Regions from separate parts of the Clostridium sp. RTP31139st1_H3_RTP31139_211217 genome, predicted to be linked through region 2. Evidence: riboswitches for the same ligand, from Rfam matches in the RefSeq annotation. Region 2 holds a riboswitch; the other holds the start of a gene.
The links. A riboswitch is a leader RNA that binds a small molecule or an ion and turns the genes downstream of it on or off. The one in region 2 is predicted to bind cyclic di-GMP.
Positions count from the first base shown of each region.

Region 1: linked by a shared signal. The riboswitch ahead of ABUA17_RS13530 (hypothetical protein) and the one ahead of ABUA17_RS03625 (NPCBM/NEW2 domain-containing protein) in region 2 are both predicted to bind cyclic di-GMP.

Region 1 is NZ_JBCOAB010000035.1:11,807-21,729, reverse strand. It holds gene ygeW (knotted carbamoyltransferase YgeW) at 1-524, opposite strand, end outside; gene ABUA17_RS13545 (YgeY family selenium metabolism-linked hydrolase) at 541-1,740, opposite strand; gene ABUA17_RS13540 (hypothetical protein) at 1,995-2,174, shown strand; gene ABUA17_RS13535 (pectinesterase family protein) at 2,238-4,280, opposite strand; gene ABUA17_RS13530 (hypothetical protein) at 4,432-4,674, opposite strand; cyclic di-GMP riboswitch class II at 4,747-4,830, opposite strand; gene ABUA17_RS13525 (FAD:protein FMN transferase) at 5,135-6,109, opposite strand; gene ABUA17_RS13520 (FMN-binding protein) at 6,353-6,688, opposite strand; gene ABUA17_RS13515 (hypothetical protein) at 6,818-7,075, opposite strand; gene ABUA17_RS13510 (ABC transporter ATP-binding protein) at 7,098-7,868, opposite strand; gene ABUA17_RS13505 (FecCD family ABC transporter permease) at 7,868-8,860, opposite strand; gene isdE (heme ABC transporter substrate-binding protein IsdE) at 8,863-9,753, opposite strand; gene ABUA17_RS13495 (NEAT domain-containing protein) at 9,795-9,923, opposite strand, start outside.
Region 2 is NZ_JBCOAB010000005.1:18,791-28,713, reverse strand. It holds gene ABUA17_RS03625 (NPCBM/NEW2 domain-containing protein) at 1-1,721, opposite strand, end outside; cyclic di-GMP riboswitch class I at 1,919-2,003, opposite strand; gene ABUA17_RS03620 (MarR family winged helix-turn-helix transcriptional regulator) at 2,210-2,866, opposite strand; gene ABUA17_RS03615 (sucrose-specific PTS transporter subunit IIBC) at 3,012-4,391, opposite strand; gene ABUA17_RS03610 (LacI family DNA-binding transcriptional regulator) at 4,731-5,729, opposite strand; gene ABUA17_RS03605 (amidase domain-containing protein) at 6,118-7,029, shown strand; gene smpB (SsrA-binding protein SmpB) at 7,059-7,529, opposite strand; gene rnr (ribonuclease R) at 7,636-9,891, opposite strand.

The DNA.
Region 1 (9,923 bases), on a different contig from region 2:
TGAAGAGTATCTGCCATAACTTGTGTTGGATGGTCTATATCACATTGAAGATTAATTAAAGTTGGTATTTGCTCTAGGCACCCACTTTTATAACCCTCTCTAACTGCTTCTGATACAGTTCTCATATAAGTATTTCCTTTACCTATATACATATCATCACGAATTCCTATTACATCAGACATGAAAGAAATCATATTAGCAGTTTCTCTTACTGTTTCACCATGAGCAATTTGTGATTTTCCTTCATCTAAATCTTGTACTTTAAGTCCTAGTAAATTACAGGCAGAAGCAAAACTAAATCTTGTCCTAGTTGAGTTATCCCTAAAAAGCGAAACTCCCAATCCACTATCAAAAATCTTAGGAGATATATTATTTTCTCTTAATCTTTTTAAAGCCTCTGCAACTGTAAAAACAGCCTTTATTTCATCATCAGTTTTTTCCCATGTTAACAGAAAATCGTTATTATACATCTCTTTAAAATTTAATTCATTTAATTTATTAATAAATGTTTCCATCAATTCCATCCCTAATATCTCCTTATTATTTGTTATTACAATAAATAGTTGGTATTGCAGCATAAACTGCTGCACATTTAACTAAATCAGCTTTCCAAGTTTTTTCATTAGGAGCATGTGCTTCTTCTTCCTTTCCTGGCCCAAATCCAATACAAGGTATACCAAATCTACCCATTATAGATACTCCATTAGTTGAAAATGTCCATTTATCAATCTTTGGAGTTCCATACATTCCTTCAAAAGCCTTTACTACAGCTTTTGTTGCAGGTGCTTCTTCTGGAATTACCCATGTTGGGAAATAACAATCCGTTGGATAAACAACTTTTGTATAGCTTGGCCTCTTATACTTATACATTGTTACTTTAGCATTATATTTTTTTACAAATGGTAAATTTCTTACCTCTTCTAACGCCATTTCATAAGTTTCACCATCTGTTAATCGTCTATCTAATGAAATTGCACACATATCTGCCACTGCACATCTTGAAGGCGAACTAAAGAATATCTCTGAAACGGTTATTGTTCCTTTACCTAAAAATTCATCATAATGAAGATTATCATTTAACATTCTTACTTCTTGAAGTATATCCGACATTTTATAAATGGCATTATCTCCACGTTCAGGTGCTGAACCATGACATGATATTCCCTTTACCTCAACTCTTATTTCCATTCGTCCACGTTGCCCTCTATATATATTCCCATTTGTTGGTTCTGTAATTACTACAAATTCTGGTCTTACCTTATCCTCATTATAAATATACTGCCAGCATAACCCATCACAATCTTCTTCTTGAACTGTTCCTGTTACCAATACAGTATATTTATCACTTAAAAGCCCTAAGTCTTTCATAATTTTTGCTCCATAAGTTGCTGCTACAATTCCACCTAGTTGGTCAGAAGCTCCTCTTCCACCTATTTCTTCATCATTTTCATACCCTTTATAAGGATCAAATTTCCAATTACTCAATTCTCCTAATCCAACTGTATCAATATGGCCATCAAATCCTATCAATTTTTCTCCATTACCCATATATCCTAAAATATTGCCCATTCCATCAATTACGATCTTATCAAATCCTAACTTTTCCATTTCCTTATATATTCTTTTTATAACTTCTTCTTCCCCACAACTTTCCCCAGGTATAGCTATTAGGTCCCTTAAAAATCTACTCATATCCTTTTTATAGCCTTCAGCTTTTAATTTTATTTCTTTAAAATCCATAGTATCCTCCTTATATAATAAAGTAGTTACTAATTCCTTATGCTTAGATTGTCTTCAATATACATTCATTAACATTACGAAGTTTTATTTTTTATGTGAATCTTTTATTTTATGGAATTTTAAAACCTTAAAGTAAAGTTAAAATACTTATCAAAATTAGACATATGTTATATTAAATTTTAAAATTGTGTTTATTTTTAATAATATTTACTTATACTAATGTTAATATTTTAAATATCAAAGGAGTAATTTCTATGAGTAAAATGAAAAATATATCTGATTTAAAAGATGTTCAAATGAAATCCTGCACTAAATTTGCTAAAAATTCTAAAGAACCTAATGATGGATATTTTATAGAAAAAGACCCTAATGATAGCTTTAGTTCTGAAGGAACTGTAAGATATGGCGAAGAACAAGATGTTGATGATTTATAAATTTGTATAAAAAAATAAGGTATAAGAAAACTACATAATAGTTTTCTTATACCTTTTTAAACATTATTTCTTCTTTTTAAACATAAATACACCAGCTACTATAACAACCAATGCTAATATTACTACTATAGCTGCAGAATTATCACCAGTTTGTGGTAATGAATTTGAATTATCTACATTATTACTATTGTTTGCATCATTGTTACTTTCATTATTGCCATTGGTATTATTACTTGTATTATTGTCTCCACTATTTTCTGGAGTATTTTCCGGCTCTACAACTACTGAATCATTAATTACTTCTTGTACAGTTACTGTTATAGTCTTAGTTGTGCTCGCACCTTCACTATCTATAACTTTATATACTACCTTATATTCTCCAGCCTTTGTTGTATCCACTGTATTTTCTATAACTTTAATAGTTGATGTTATATCTCCATCTTCTTTATCAGTTGCAGTAATATTGTTCATAACTTCAAAGTTGTCTCCAACATTTATTGTTACATCTTCTGCTGATATCATTGGAGCACTATTTATTACTGTTAATTTTGGATTAACTGTTACTTTACATTCTACTTCAATATCACCACATTTTACAGTTATTACTGTAGTACCAACCCCTATAGCCTCTACATTTCCACTTTCATCCACTGTAGCGACATTATTATCTTTTGATTCAAATGTTACAGTCTTATCAGTAGCTTCTTCTGGTCCTACTGTAGATATAATTATTTTTTTATCCCCAACTGTTAACATCATTTCATTAACATCTATTATTAATGATGTAACAGGTACAAATTTGCCATAAAGATCATGTATATTAATACTTGATTCCTCTGATCTAAGATTCCAATTATCTTTAAATGCAGCTTCACCATTTACTGTTGCAGCACTTGATCCAAATGCCTTTTCTAATGTATACTTTGCAGCTTCATCAACAGATAATACTTTTCTAGTATCACTTAATTTTGCACCTGGTCCAAAACTTCCAAATTCACTAAAATCAGCTGTTGCTGCTAATGAATCTCCCATATCGTCCCATCCTTTTGTTGTTATATGATCTCCCATATAACAATTTACATAAGTAACTGCTGGAGTCATTGGTTGTGTTTGACTACTTGGTCTCCATGGTCTACCTAATGAAACAGTACTATCAGCTATATCATCAAGTCCTATTAATCTTGAATTCATTATTAAATATCCATAGTTATCTTTATCCCAAGTATCTGCTGCTGTTACATAACCATTGTTAGTAGTTGATTCTCTATTTACTGATGCAATATCACAATCATCAAACACAGCTTGTGCACGACCAAATATAAAATCAACATCACCTTCTATGTAACATTTATAATAATATTGTCTTGCTGGAACTGATGCACTTGCATCTGCTAGTAAGGTATCTTGATTTCCAATAAATCTAGTATTAATAAAAATACTTTCATCTGCTTGATTATTTAACGCAACTGCTTGCTCATTATTATTTCCTTGTTCTACAAATGAGTTTTCTATAGTTAAATTTTCAGCTGTAAAGCCTATAGCCTTTGATTTAACAGTTATAGATGCACTTCCACTTGTTCCATAATTTTTTCCTGTATTAGGATTTATAGTTCCATTAGCTGCATCATACGTTAATATAGTCTTTTCACTATCTTCACCAATTAAACTTATATAAGGTGATTGAATTGTTACCTTTTCTTCATAAGTTCCATTCTTAACTAATATAACTTTTCTTTCAGTATTTTTTGTACTTATTGAATTAATTGCTTCAGTAACTGTACTATAAGTCTGCTTATCATTTACTAATTCACCTGACTTACCATCATATTTACTATCTACAACTATATCATATCCATCATTAGTTAAATAAACTATATTATAGCTTTTTAAAGTTGTCTTACCATCATTAGTTGTTTGATATATTTGTATATCATTTCTACCTTGATTTAATTTAATTGATACTTCAAAAACCTCATTTGTAGCTTTTGCTTCTGAATCAATTAAAACTTTTCCATTTTGCTTTATCGTTATTGTTCCATCTTTATCTGTATATCCTGCTATGTTTACCTTTGAACTAAATACAGTATCATTTGGCTCTTCGGTCATAGTAAACTTTGCAGCATTTTCTTCATATTGAAGATTTAATGGATTACTATTGTTAGGTAATGCTCTTACAATTTGTGAATCATTACTTGTTCCCTCTTCATTTGCAGCAATTACCTTATAGAAGTAATTTGTAAAGTTTGTAACATTATTATCAACATAATTGTTTTCTATTTTGATTTCCAGAACCAGTTACAGTTAGTACTTTTGTATCTTTGTCAAAATTGACATTTCCATTATTAGCATTATTTTTTCCAATAGCTACATTAGTAAATCCTGTGGGTAAATAACTTAACATTTCTTCACTATATACATTTATGCTTGGCACAATAAATGTAACCATAAACATACACGTAACAATAAAGCTTAAGCTTTTACTTTTTAGAAATTTTTTCATTTTTATTTCCCATTCTTCTTTCGTTTTTGTTTATATTTTTGCAAATATAAAAACCGGCTATTATCTAAAAATTTAGATTATAGCCGGTTGCACTAATAACTCAATACATTCCAAGTGCCCATATACAGAATATACATCATAGCTTCTATTTTTTATCTTACTTAAAACATAATACTATACAAAAATTACTTAGTCCACAACCCCCATCCAGTGAATCAATGGTTGTTTATCCATAATTTGTATTATAAATTACATCTAAGGCTATTTAGAATTGTATTAAAAATAATCTACGTATATTAATTTTCACATTATCATATTATTCATATACTTTTTATTATATTAATATTTTCAATTAATTCGAAATACTTAACTACATAACTTTAAAATCCCCCTTATAACATACATAACTATAAGAGCTTCACTTTTTATTTCACTACTAAATAATCAAACTATAAACTTATTAAAAGGCTAATACTTTATAATCTTCAAATAATTTAAATCCTTCTAACAAATTCTTAGTAACTATTATTTCATCTTTATCTGTAATCATTACTCCACTAATATTATGCTTCTTCATAAACTCATAAGCCTTATTTTTACCCATAATAAATAAAGGAGTTGATAACGAATCTCCATCTATTGATTTATCACTTACTATCGTAATTGATTTTAAATCTGATTTTATAGGATAACCAGTTTTAGGATTTAATATATGACAATATAATTCTCCATTATAACTAAATGCCCTTTCATATCCACCAGATGTAACTATTGACTTGTCTTTTGCTTCAATTGAGCATATAATTTTTTCACTATGTTTTTTTGGCTCATATATACCTATACTCCAAAAACTATTTTCATCCTTTTGCCCTAATACTTTTATATTACCACCTATATTTATTATGGCCGAATCAATATTATTTTCTTTATAAAAATCAATTATTTTATCGGCAATATATCCTTTAGCTATTCCTCCTAAATCTATTTTTTGATTTTTTCTTAATAACATTACTGTTGAATTATTTTTATTTAAAATAACATCTTCATAATCAACTAAATCAATTAATTCATCAATCTTTTCTTTGCTTAGGATTGTAGGATTATCACTATTTATTGCCCATGCTTTAACTAAAGGTGCAATAGTTATATCAAATATACCATTGGTTAATTTAGAATAATAAATTGATTTTTTTAATATTTCAAAAGTATCATTAGAAATTTTTATAAAGCCGTTTGATGCATTTTCATTAATACTACTTACTTCACTACTCTCATAAAAAAAACTTAATTTTTCTTCAAATTGCCTCATTAATTTAGTAGCCTTTTCAGCTATTTCTTCTATCTCTTTCGTTTTAATATCATTATTGTCATAACATATTTTTTGATATACTCGTGTATTAAATATAAAATCTTCTTTCTCTACAAAATATTTCATATAACTATTACTCTCCTTAATATTTTATATATAAACTATCATTTTATAAATTAATGTTAGTATTAGTTTTTCTAAAAGACTGAAAATTACTTAATGCAAAATTTATAGCATTTATTATTTATCTTATAAATCAATTTTAATATGTAAAATAATTATGCCACATAGTAAAGTAAGAGGTAATAGTTAATAAGTAAAAGTTTACCATTTAAACTCTTACCTCTTATCTCTTACCTCTTACTTAAATTAAGCTTTACTTAATGCATCATTTACTGCATTTATTATTCCTTTACTAGTATATGATGCTCCTGAAACTACATCAACACTAGTACTTTGACTTGATATTATTTTACCCGGAATTTCTTCTATTGCTCTGTCACAAATTCCTTGCGTATCATTATGACTAATAACAGTAATACCTGTTATTACGTCATTAGATATTTGTACACTAACTTGTAGCGTTCCTGCAAATCCTGTTGCTGACCCTGAATAAGTACCATCCTTATATTTAGATGTACTTTCCACACTATCATTAGTCGTTGAACTTGACCCTCCACCATTATTGCTTACTTCATCTTTCACTTCTTCAACTATAGCATTTCCTGCTTGTGAATTACTTGTACTATTGTTCGTTGTAGTACTTTGTGAAGTTGCTGTATTAGAATTGTTTGTAGCATTACTTGTAGTACTGTTATCAGTATTATTGTTTGATTATGAACTTTCACTAATAGCTATATTTACTTCCTCTTCATTGTTATCTTCTTCAATTATATTTTCAATACTTTCTTCAGTATTTTCTATTTCTTCAGCAAGCTCTTCTGTTTCGTTATTCTCAATTTCTTCAATATCTTTTTTTATATCCTCTGCTTTATCCTCATTAGGCTTATTGAATAAAAAACTTGCTCCTATTGAAGTTACTATAACACCGCAAGCAGTAGCAGCTAATATTTTATTTTTTTTACTTTTCATATTATACATTCCTTTACTCTAATTATAATTTTAATGGTACAAATACCGTTTCTTCTTCCATTTCATTAATGAAACCACCAATTTTATAAACATCATTAAGTAAATTCATATTTATAACCTCATTTGCCTTACCACTTGCTATTGCTTGTCCTGACTTCATAACTATAACATTATCACTATATTTTATAGCTTGATTAATATCATGTAATACCATAACAACAGTTAAGTTACTTTCTTCATTTAACTCTTTAACAAGTTCTAGTATTTCAACTTGATGATAAATATCCAAATATGTTGTAGGCTCATCTAAAAATAAAATTTCACTTTTTTGCGCTAATGCCATTGCTATAAAAGCTCTTTGTCTTTCTCCACCCGACATACTCATAACAGCTTTGTCTTTTAAACTTTGTAAGCCTGTTCTTTTTATTGCCCATTCTATTATTTCATCATCACTTTCGTTATTTCCTTGGAAATACTTTTTATGAGGTATTCTGCCATAAGACACCAATTCTTTAACCGTAATATCACTAGGAACTGTATTTTGCTGATGAACTGTGGCGATTTCTTTTGCCAAATCTTTTTGCTTTAATGACTTTATAGAATTACCTTTAATGCTTACGTCTCCAGAAGTAGGCTTATTTAATCCTGCAAATATACTTAACAAGGTAGATTTACCACTACCATTAGGACCTAATATAGTTGTTATTTTTCCTTTTTCTATTTCAACATTTAACTTAGTAATAAAACTCTTATCTTTATCATAAGAGAAGTATAAATCCTTTGCTTTTATCATTATTTTAAGTCACTCCTTCTTAAAAGATATAAGAAAAATGGTGCTCCAAATATAGCTGTTACTACTCCAACCGGTATTTCATTAGGCCTCATGGCCATTCTTCCAACAGTATCAGCAAATAAGACTAAGAATCCTCCCACTATTCCGCTACATGGGATTAAATATTTATGGTCTGATCCTATAATTATTCTACAAACATGAGGAACAACTAATCCAACGAAAGATATAACCCCTGCAATTGCTGTTGATATACTTGCTAAGAATACTGCTACAGCAGTAACTATTATCATATATAAATCTGAATTAAATCCTAAACTTCTCGCATTCTTACTTCCAAGCGCTAATATATTACATATCTTACTTAATAATAATGCTGTAATTATTCCTATAACTGAATAAACTAATAATATCTTTACATTACTCCAATTAACTGTAGCCAGGCTTCCCATCATCCATTTTTGAATATTGCTCGCTCCAAGTCCTGCACTAACAGTAATCATTGATGAAAGTCCACTTAATAATACATTACAAGCTGCACCTGCAAGTACAATTCTTATTGGTGATAACCCATTTTTATATGCCATAAAATAAATAATCACACAACATACTAATCCTCCAAAGAATCCAAATATAGGTCTTAAGTTAGTTACACTTGGTATAAATACCATAAAGAAAACTGTAACTACACATGCTCCTGAAGATATACCTGTTATATATGGATCTGCTAGTGGATTCCTTATTACCGATTGTAATAAAACCCCTGCTATTGCTAAATTAGCTCCAACCAATACAGCTATTATTACTCTTGGCATTCTTAAATCTTTGATAATTCCTATATTTCCATCTGATTGCCCTGAAAATAATCCACTTATAAGTTCTTTAAATGTTATGTTAACACTACCCAATTTTAATGAAACTAATATTGTTGCTAATAATACTAATAAGGATATTATTATAAATGATATTTTAAACTTTTTATCTGAAACTCTCATAATTATTCTCCAATACCATGAACTATATCACTTAACATATCTAATCCTTCAATTACTTTAAGATTTGCGCTCATTCCAAAATATTCACTATCTAAGTAAACTACATTTCCTTCTTTTACAGCATCTATATTTTGCCATGCAGAATCAGTTGCCATTTCAGCTTCTAATGCTGCTTTTGTTTCTTCTGGAAGTGCATGTACCATAACTAAAATCTTATCTGGATTAAGCATTGCTAAATCTTCTTTATTATAAGTAGTAAATGATGTACTATTATCTTCAATAATATTTTTTCCTCCAACAAGTTCGACTAAGCTTCCAATGTAAGATTTAGATGTTGCAATCATAGTTGAACCTGGTGCTGCAAATAAAACTAAAACATCTGTATCTTCTAATGATGCCGCCTTTTCTTGAACTTCTAATTCTTTTGCTTGTATTTCATTTATCAAAGCTGTTGCTTCATCATCCTTATCAAATCTTTCACCTAAACTAATAATTGCTTCTTTTAATCCATCTAAGCTTTCTAATGAAACAAACTCACTTGGAATGTTATTTTCTATAAACAAATTCATATAATCAGAACCTAAAGTATCTACTGATACTACTACTGTTGGATTTAATGATTTAATTATCTCTAAATCTGGACTCATTGGATTTCCAATTTCAACAGCTCCCTCAGTACTTTCAGGCAATTCATAAGATGTACTTGGAACCCCTGAAACCTTAACACCTAATGCATCTAATATTTCTGTTACTGCAACAGATGTTGCTACTACTACCTCTTCACCAGTACCTACTGCTACACTTTTATTTTCACTATTATCAGAACTACAGCTCATAAAACTTAAAGTCATAACCCCTGCAGCTATCATAGATATAATTCTTTTATATTTCATATCCTATAACCTTCCTATAAATATTTGATTTGAATAACTCATTATTTCTTTTTAGCTTTTACAATTACTACTGCTCCAATTGCAACTACCACAGCTACACCAGCTATAATTAAAATAACATTATTGCTGCTTTTTTCATTATCAGCTACTACTGCTAAATTTTCTTCTTC
Region 2 (9,923 bases):
ACTTCTGCTTCTTCTAAGGTTAATATAACTTCATTCTTAAATGAATCACTATTAGGCTTTCCTGTTTCCCAATGAGTATTAGCATCTTCATCTATTGCATACTTTATTGCAGAACTAGCATATTGTCCTCCATTGTTACTTATACTTAAGTTTTTAACTCTATATACATCATCATATTCATTTATATAATCTGTATAAAATGGTTCAAATTTAGATACATTTGCAGTACCACTTTCAACTTGCCCAAATTCAATTAACTCTTTAGCTAAATTTAACTTTTCAATATATTCATCTTTAAATGGATGTCCATTAGATTCTGCTATTAAATTATTAATAGCTTCAATTGTTCCAAATTCAGGATTAACTTCATTCATTTTTTCATCTACAAATAATATATCTATTTTTTGATCTAATTCATCTGGCATATATAAACCAAATTCAGAAGCTAATGCCCAATTTTCATATCCCTTTTTATATACAAACTTTATTCTTCTTACTTCTGTTTCTTTAAATTTTATTTGCAAAGTATCTTTAGTCGTTATACTTGTAGATCCATCTGATATTTTCTCAAATGTATCCCCTTCAGAAGTTCTAGATCCATATATTTCAAACTCTTGTGCAAACCCTCTCGAAACTAGGCTTGTATACATTATTCTATCTATCGTAGTTAACTCATCTAAAGTTATTACCACTTCATTTGTATGGCTAGATGTATTTTGCTTACCTGAATGCCAATTTGTGTTTACATCTCCATCCATGGCTCTTGATATATCATTAGAGGCATATTGTCCACCATTAGTTGTTATACTTGTAACTTTTTCTAATGGTACCTTGAATAATTCATCATAACTTGCTAACCTTTCATCATTAAACGACTTAAAGTTAGATACCTTAGCCTCTGTAAATTCTAATACCTTTCCTTCTAATATTATTCTAGCATTATTAATATCTTCTGCTATTTCACTATATAAAGGATGTGTACTTGCTTCTAAATCAAAAGCTTCTAATTTTTCTAGTGTATTAAATTCTTCACTTAACTCATTCTTTGAATTATTAGTGAATATATTATTCATTTTATCTATTATGTTATCTTCTTTATAAAACATAAATTCAGATGCACTTGCCCAACCTTGATTAGCCTTTTTAAATACAAACTTTATTTTCTTAAATTCAGTTGCATCAAATTTTATTTCTACAACATCTCTTGTTGAATCTTTATACTCACCAGTAGCTACTAATTGAAAATCATCACTATCATCATTAGATGCATATATTTCAAATTCTTCAGCAAAGCCTTTTCCCCCTGCATCTGGTCTTGCTGCATAAACTATTCTATTTAATGTAGTTGCTTCTTTTAAATTAATTATGACCTCATTAGTAAAACTTGAACTATTAGGTGAGCCTGTTTCCCAATGAGTTTTGAAGTTTTCATCTATAGCTTTATCTATGGTGCTACTTCCATATTTCCCACCATTATTAGTTATAGATTCAATATTAGAATTATCCATTTTAAATACTTCATTATAACGCTCCAATAAATCGCTACCATATAAGCTAAATTTAGTTACAGTAGCCTCCTTACTTTCAGTTTCTTCCACCGCTCCATCAACTTGGATAGTATCATTTTGTTTTAATGTCTCTGCAAATACATTAACAGGTGTAGATAGTAAATTTGTTATTGTTGCAGCTAAAATTAGTGTTGATAATTTTCTTTTTAACATTTATTTTCCCCCCGAAATATTATTTCCCAAGAGAAGTACATTAAAAAAAGCTACTCTCTAAAGAGTAGCTAAAAATAAGTCTTAATAAAGATTAATATTTATCGAAAATGCTGTAAGGGTGCATTTACTTGAAAGTAAAGCACTTCAATGAAATATAAAAACTTTATTTACTTAAAAACAAAAAGTCTAATGTACTCTTTGGCAACTGGCTGACATAGTAATTAAACCTTAGTCCCTATAGCTTTGCGTCCTTAAATTTCTTTAAGTTTGCCTATTAAATTTTCAATAATATTGATAATCCTTAATATTATTTACAGTAAAATAATTACTATATAAATTATATCCCATTCTCATTAGCAATCTATTAAAAAGTATTAACTTTCATATTTTTCAACACAATTTTCATTAATAAATATTTATTTTCCTTTTATTCGACTTATATTCCATTTATACTATGCATACTTAACTAATATTAATTATTTTTTAAATTATTCTATTTCTTTTTCTTTCATGTGTTTTTTATGTTTACATCTGCCATGACTTTTCATATGTTCTCCATGTGCAATGTTTCCTCTCCACGATTTTAGCAACTTTGATAATATTACTTCTAATTGCTGTTGTTCTTCTTCATTTATCGCATTGAATAATTCCTTTGACCTATTTTTAAGTTCTTCTTCCTTTAGTAAAATACTTTCTTTACCCTTTTCAGTTATTGATATATTTACTTTTCTCTTGTCATTCTCATCTTTTTCTCTTATTATTAATTCTTTTTCCTCTATCTTGCTTAAAATTTCGCTTAAAGATCCTGAACGAATATCAATAATATTTTGTAATTCACTTTGTGTCATTGTGCCCTTTTCCAAAAGCACTCTTAATATACGTCCTCTTCCATGGTGACCACAATGTTTATTATTTAAAATAGTGCCACATTTCCCTATCATTAGCATAAGTCTCTCTTCTTGAGGTAATTTTTTAAATTCTTCACGCTTTTTAGACTGCTCTTTTAATTCCTTTACCTTTTCTTCTGTTATTTCTCCATTATTTAATAATCTTATGAACTTCTTTCCCCTACAGCATTTTAGTTCATTTACGTCACAACCTTTACCACATATTTGACATTTTTCATATTTAATTTCTTTATTCATATATATTCACTCCTTTTAGTTAGGTACCTTGTTATTTTCATTATACATCCTCTATATATTTTTATCAAGGTACCTAATTAATTTAAAAGCAAAAAAGAAGAAAATGCATTTTACATTTTCTTCTTTCTCTATTTATATTAATTTATTAAGCTTCTTCCTTAATTCCCATTATCCAAGTAGCTATAAATGCAACTGCACCCGCAATAACTAAACCAATACAGTAGTTAACCATTGTATCTGCTGTAGTAATTGCTATAGCTGGTAAAGCTGTAACACCAACAGCTGTCATCTTAACATGTGTAAATACTACATAAGCACCTGCTGCTGCTCCACCAATAGCCGCACCAATAAATGGTTTTCTATATCTTAAGTTTACTCCAAATATAGCTGCTTCTGTTATACCCATTGTACAACTTATTGCTGCTGGTAATGATATAGCTTTCATCTTCTTATTCTTAGTTTTGAAGTATACTGCTAAAGCTGCTCCACCTTGTGCAAAGTTAGCAACTGCCCATATTGGAAGTAATGTATTAAATCCTGTTGAAGCAATAAGTCCTAACTCAATAGCATGGAAGCTATGATGTATACCTGAAATAACTATAGCTGAATATAATCCACCAAAGATTATACCTGCAAATATACCAAAATTATTTAATGCATATTGTAAGAATATACTTATTCCATCACCAATCCAGTTAGCAAATGGTCCAACAACTACTAAAGCTAAGAATCCACTTAGTATTACTGTTATTAATGGAGTTAATAATATGTCTAACATATTAGGAACAATTTTTCTAACATTTCTTTCTATTATAGACATTAGGAATATTACAAATAATATTGGTAATACAGTTCCTTGATACCCCTTTAGAGGCATATCAATAATTCCAAATACAGACATTGTTTGAGCTACAGCACCTGATTGTTGTTCCCAAGCATTCATTAATGCTGGGTGAATCATTATACCAGCAACAGTTGCTGCTAAGTAAGTATTACATTTAAATACTTTTGCTGCACTGATAGCAACTAATATTGGTAAGAAGTTAAATGCTGCACTACTAAACATATCAAGTAGTGTCCACCACCAAGTTCCCTCAGCAGAAATACCAAACTTAGAGCATAATCCCATAATTCCCATTAATAATCCTGAAGCAACGATTGCTGGAATTATTGGTACAAATATATCTGATAATAATTTAGCTAATTTTTGAAGTGGATTTAATTTTTCTGCTCCTGAATGTTTAACATCTTGAGTACTCATTTCAGTTATCCCACAAATTTTAATTAATTCAGCATAAACTTTATTAACAGTACCTTGTCCTATAATAACTTGAAATTGTCCACCATTAATAAATGCACCTTTTACGATATCTAACTTCTCTAACTCTTCTTTGTTAGCTAAACTTTGATCTTTTAATACCATTCTTAATCTTGTCGCACAGTGTGCTGCACTTGCAATATTTTCTGAGCCACCGATATATTTTAATATATCTTGAGCAGCATCATAATACTTGTTAGATCCCATTTTTTAATCCTCTTAAATATTTTTATGTTCTTATATTTACCTTGCCATAAAGGCCTTATTCATTTTATGGTAATGTTCCCACGACACTCATAAAAAAAATGTGGTAATGTTCCCACTCTTTCCATAAATAAATATTTCTCGTTTTCATATCATCTTGTGCATTGTGATTAAATTTATTATTAATTCAAAATTTAATATGATTATATAATTTTATTTTGTATAAGTCCATAGTTTATTTATAATTTTATACTAGAACTTTTTACCTTATTATTAATTAAAAGTAGTTTTACAGGGGAATATTCCCATATAATCCCTTTGTAAAACCTTTTCATATTTTTATTATACACTATTTCTTTCGACAAGTAAACATTTCAATTTTACTTTTTTTACTACAGAATTATTTTTTTCTATCTTACTATCAAGCTCTTCTAAAATTATCTCTGCTGATTTTCTTCCAGCCGTTTTATAATGATAATGTACAGTTGTAAGTCTCGGTCTTATAACTCTAGAAATTTTAGAATCTCCCATTCCTACCACTGCTACATCATCCGGAACCTTATAATCGTTGTCTATTAGATACTCTATTGCACCTAAAGCTAAATTATCAGTTACAGCAACAATGGCTGTTGGAACATCTTCCCTCTCCATCATCTCTCTAGTTAATATATATCCACTCTTCTCATCAAAATCACCACTCTTAATGTTTTCATAATTTATCTCAATATTATTATTTTTTAATGTCTCTATATAAGCTTGCTTTCTATAAAGCCCAACAGCTTTATCCTCTTCATAAACTCCAATATATCCAATTTTTTTATGACCTTTTGCAATCAAATAATTAGTTATATCTTCTGTTGCTTGAAATTCATCAAAATATACAGATGGAAATTTTTCAATATCTTGTGCAACAACAACTATTGGAACCTCTAAATCTCTTATAACTTCTATATGCTTATCTGTTACCTTCGTTGCCATAAATATTATTCCATCAACTTGATTTGATTTAAATATATTAAGGTATTCTAATTCTTTTTCTATAGATAAATTTGTATTTGCTATCAAAATATCATATCCATTAGGAGACAAAACCTCTGTAATACCTTCAACTACTCTTGCCGGAGTTTCACTGCTTATTTTAGGAACTATTACCCCTATTAAGTTCGTCTTTTTAGTTCTCATACCTTTTGCTTGTCTTTGAGGTGTAAATCCTGTTTCTTCAAGTACTTTTTTTATTTTTTCTCTAGATTCAACGCTTACATATCCATTATTTAAATATCTAGATACTGTAGATTTTGAAACACCTGCTAATTTTGCAATATCAATTATGTTTAACGCCATTAGCTATCCTCCCTATATAATGAATATTTATAAATTATCTATTACATTTTAACATTCTTTAAGAATTTTATCACATTATTCTTAATATTCTTCAGTAATAATTATAAATAAAACTACTTCTGCTTTACTTTACTAAATTACCTATATAACTTTACCTAAGTAAACTTAATATTTAGATATATATTTATTATAGGAATATTTTCAAAATTATTCTTATATATTAAAATAATTGTTCTTTTTTGTTTGGTAAATAATTCTTTTATAAATTGATAATACTATAAATAGATCTTTTTGCTAAATGTACTTATATTACCTTAATTATATATGTATATTTGGTAATTGTTTATAATAATTAAGCTTATGTATTTTTACTTAAAGGAGTGATTTTATGCTTCCCATAGATAAAAACAATAAAGTCAAAGTTAGAAATAATATTTTAATGATAGGATATTACTTATTAGTAATTGGATTGTTTGCTTACTTCTTCTTTTGCATAGGTAAGATTCCTCCTAGTAACTATATTTCACAAAACAACATTTTAAGTAGTGTTGCTGCTAGCGCTGATATTGATAGCATTGAATCAAGAAATAACCTTTATACTAAAACTACTACCCCTGATGAAGAAGCTCTAACTAAGTTTATTTCATCAGCTTTTAATGAACGTAATAATAGCTTTTTAAACGGTAATGTATCAAGATTATACAATTATTATGGAACTTCAGAAGCCAATGGGAAATATTCATTAGAATATGAATTTAAGAGAATAGCTTACTTGAGAGATTGGTCAATAGAAAGATCTATAATTTTTACTTCTATTAGTTCATCTGTTATTATTAATAAAATAAATAGAAATGATAATAAAATAATAGTCAACTTAGATGAATACTATAATTTTAATTATCTTCATAATAAACAAGTAACTTCAAATAAATTTTCCTTTACTATCCCTCACATAATGACTATTTATTCTTATAATAATGAAGATGGTGAAGAAAACTTTATTATTGATAAAGATTATTATAGTGATATTTTCAATGATGATTTAAATGATTATGATTTCACACTAACCGAAACTTCTTTACCTTATACTAAAAGAATAAATCCTGATTATAATGTTTCTAGTAGTTTTAATAAAGATGATGTCATAAGATTTGATAAATCACTATTTACTGATCACAAAGCTATAATATCTGGATACGATTCAAATGGATATCCTTTAATAGATAGTAATTTATTTAATATAACCAATATGCCATTTGATTTAGGTTGGAAAGAGAAAAATATAAAATTATCATATTAATAAAAGGTTAGGCACTGCCTAACCTTTTATTAATATCTATTACTTGCTTTCATTTGACGTTCAATATCTCTCTTAGCTGCTTTTTCTAACATTGAATCTCTCTTATCGTAATTTTTCTTACCTTTACAAATCCCAAGAGCTACTTTAACTCTACCATTTTTAAGGTATAAAGATAACGGAACTAATGTATAACCATCTCGTGAAACTAATCCTGCTAATCTTCCTATTTGTTCTTTATGAAGTAAAAGCTTTCTTGCTCTTAAAGGATCAACATTAAATATATTACCTTGCTCATAAGGACTAATATGCATATTTAAGATAAATACTTCACCATTTCTTACATCTGCATAACAATCTTTTAAGTTACACTTTCCACCTCTAATAGATTTAACTTCTGTTCCTACTAACTCAATTCCTGCTTCAATTGTTTCTTCAACAAAATAATCATGACGAGCTTTTCTATTTTCAGCTAAAGAATTACTATTCTTAACTCTTGCCAATCTTCTCACCCACTTTTTACTTACACGTTTTTTCTTAATTATATCAAGAACTACCAATAATCACAATATATCTAGTTACCTCATGTAATTACGAAAAAAATAAATATTATTCGTTAAATTCCTCTTCTGGTTCAGTTGTAGTTTCTGTATTTTCTATTTCTTCAGGTTTTGTTCCAAATTCTTTTTTTACTTCAGCTATTATTGATGCTGTTTCTTCACTTGGTACAATTTCTTCAAGATTTTGTTCGCTATCTAAAATATCAAAGAAAACTTCTCTATTATCTATATCAACTCTAGAACATTTAACTTTTACAGAATCTCCAAGTCTATAAACTTTTTTATTTCTTTGACCTAATAACATTAAATGCTGCTCATCATAAACATAATAATCATCATCTAAGTCAGTAATATGAACAAGACCTTCTACTGTATTAGGAAGTTCAACAAATATTCCGAATGATGTAACTGAAGAAATAATTCCTTCGAATTCTTCTCCTATTCTATCCATCATATATTCAGCTTTCTTTAAATCATCAACTTCTCTTTCTGCCTCTTCAGCTAATCTTTCCATTTCAGATGATTGTTTAGCTGCTATATCTACTATTGGTGCTAGTTTAGTAGCTCTCTTTTCATCAATCTTACCATTTAAATATTCCTTAATTATTCTATGAATTTGTAAATCTGGATATCTTCTTATTGGTGAAGTAAAGTGGCAGTAATAAGTTGCTGCTAATCCAAAGTGGCTTGAACATTCTGGCGTATATTTTGCTTTCATCATACTTCTTAATAAAAGAGTACTTACTACAGTTTCTTCTTTCTTACCTTTTACCTTTTCTAATACCTCTTGAAGAATTCTTGGATGAATATCTTGAGTAACTTTCATTGTATAACCTAAGTTATATATAAAATCTCTAAATTTATCTAATTTTTCTTCATCTGGATTTTCGTGAACTCTATATACAAAAGGTAAATTAGTCCAGAACATGTGCTCTGCAATAGTTTCATTACAAACAAGCATAAACTCTTCAATTATTCTATTAGCAATTTCTCTTTCATATGGCTTTATATCAATTGGTTTACCATTTTCATTTAATATTATCTTAGATTCTTCAAAGTCAAAGTCTATAGCGCCTCTTTTCATTCTTTTTTCTCTAAGAATTAAACAAAGCTCTTCCATTGTTTTAAAATCATCAACTAAATAATCATACTTCTTAATAAGCTCTTCATCATGATCTCTTAATATCTTAGTTACATCAGTATAAGTCATTCTTTCTGAAGTTCTTATAACTGTTTCTGCTATTTCGTGCTCACAAACCTTCCCTTTACTATCAATAGTCATAAAGCAACTTAATGCCAATCTATCGACTTTAGGGTTAAGAGAACATATTCCATTTGAAAGCTTTTTAGGTAGCATAGGAATAACTCTATCTATTAAATAAACAGAAGTACCTCTTTTTAAAGCCTCTTTATCTAGTGGATTCTTTTCTCTAACATAATGAGTTACATCTGCTATATGAACCCCTAATTTATACTTACCATTATCTAATTTTTCAATAGATACAGCATCATCTAAATCCTTAGCATCTTCTCCATCTATTGTAACCATTCTAAGATTTCTTATATCTTTTCTTCTCTTAATTTCTTTTTCCTCTATTTCCTCAGATATACCTTCAGCATATGCTAGTACCTTAGGAGGGAATTCTTCTGGAAGCCCATGCTTTTTAATTATAGTTAAAATATCTAATCCTTTTTCACCTTTTTTACCTAGAACTTCCTTAACTATTCCTTCTGGACTTCTTCTTTTATCTGGCCATCTAGTTACTTCAACAATAACTACATCACCATGCGTTGCACCATTTTTGTCTTTTTTAGAAATAAAAATATCTTGATTTAATCTAGTATCCTCTGGAACAACAAATCCAAAATTTCTATTATCTTCATAAACACCAATTATTTTAGTATTTGCCCTTTCAAGTATTTCTATAACTTCCCCTTCTCTTTTCTTACCGTTGATATCATCTCTAGTAATTTGTACAAGAACTCTATCATTATTCATTGCACCATTAATAAATGAACTTGGTATAAAGACATCTCTTTCGCCTTCTTCTTCTGGTATTAAGAATCCAAATCCTTTTTTATGTGCTTGAAGTTTTCCTTTTATTAATCCTAGTCTTTCAGGCACTGCAAATTTATCTTTTTTAGTTCTAACAATTGAACCTTCTAATTCCATTACTTTTAAAGCTCTCTTAAAAGCTTTATATTCATCTGGATTAATATCAAAAACTGTAACCAATTCTTGAATATCCATCGGTCTATATGCTTCTTCTCTCATGAAGCTAAGTAGGGTTTCTTTTATTCCCATTTAATTTCCTCCGTCTAACTTATAATATCTCC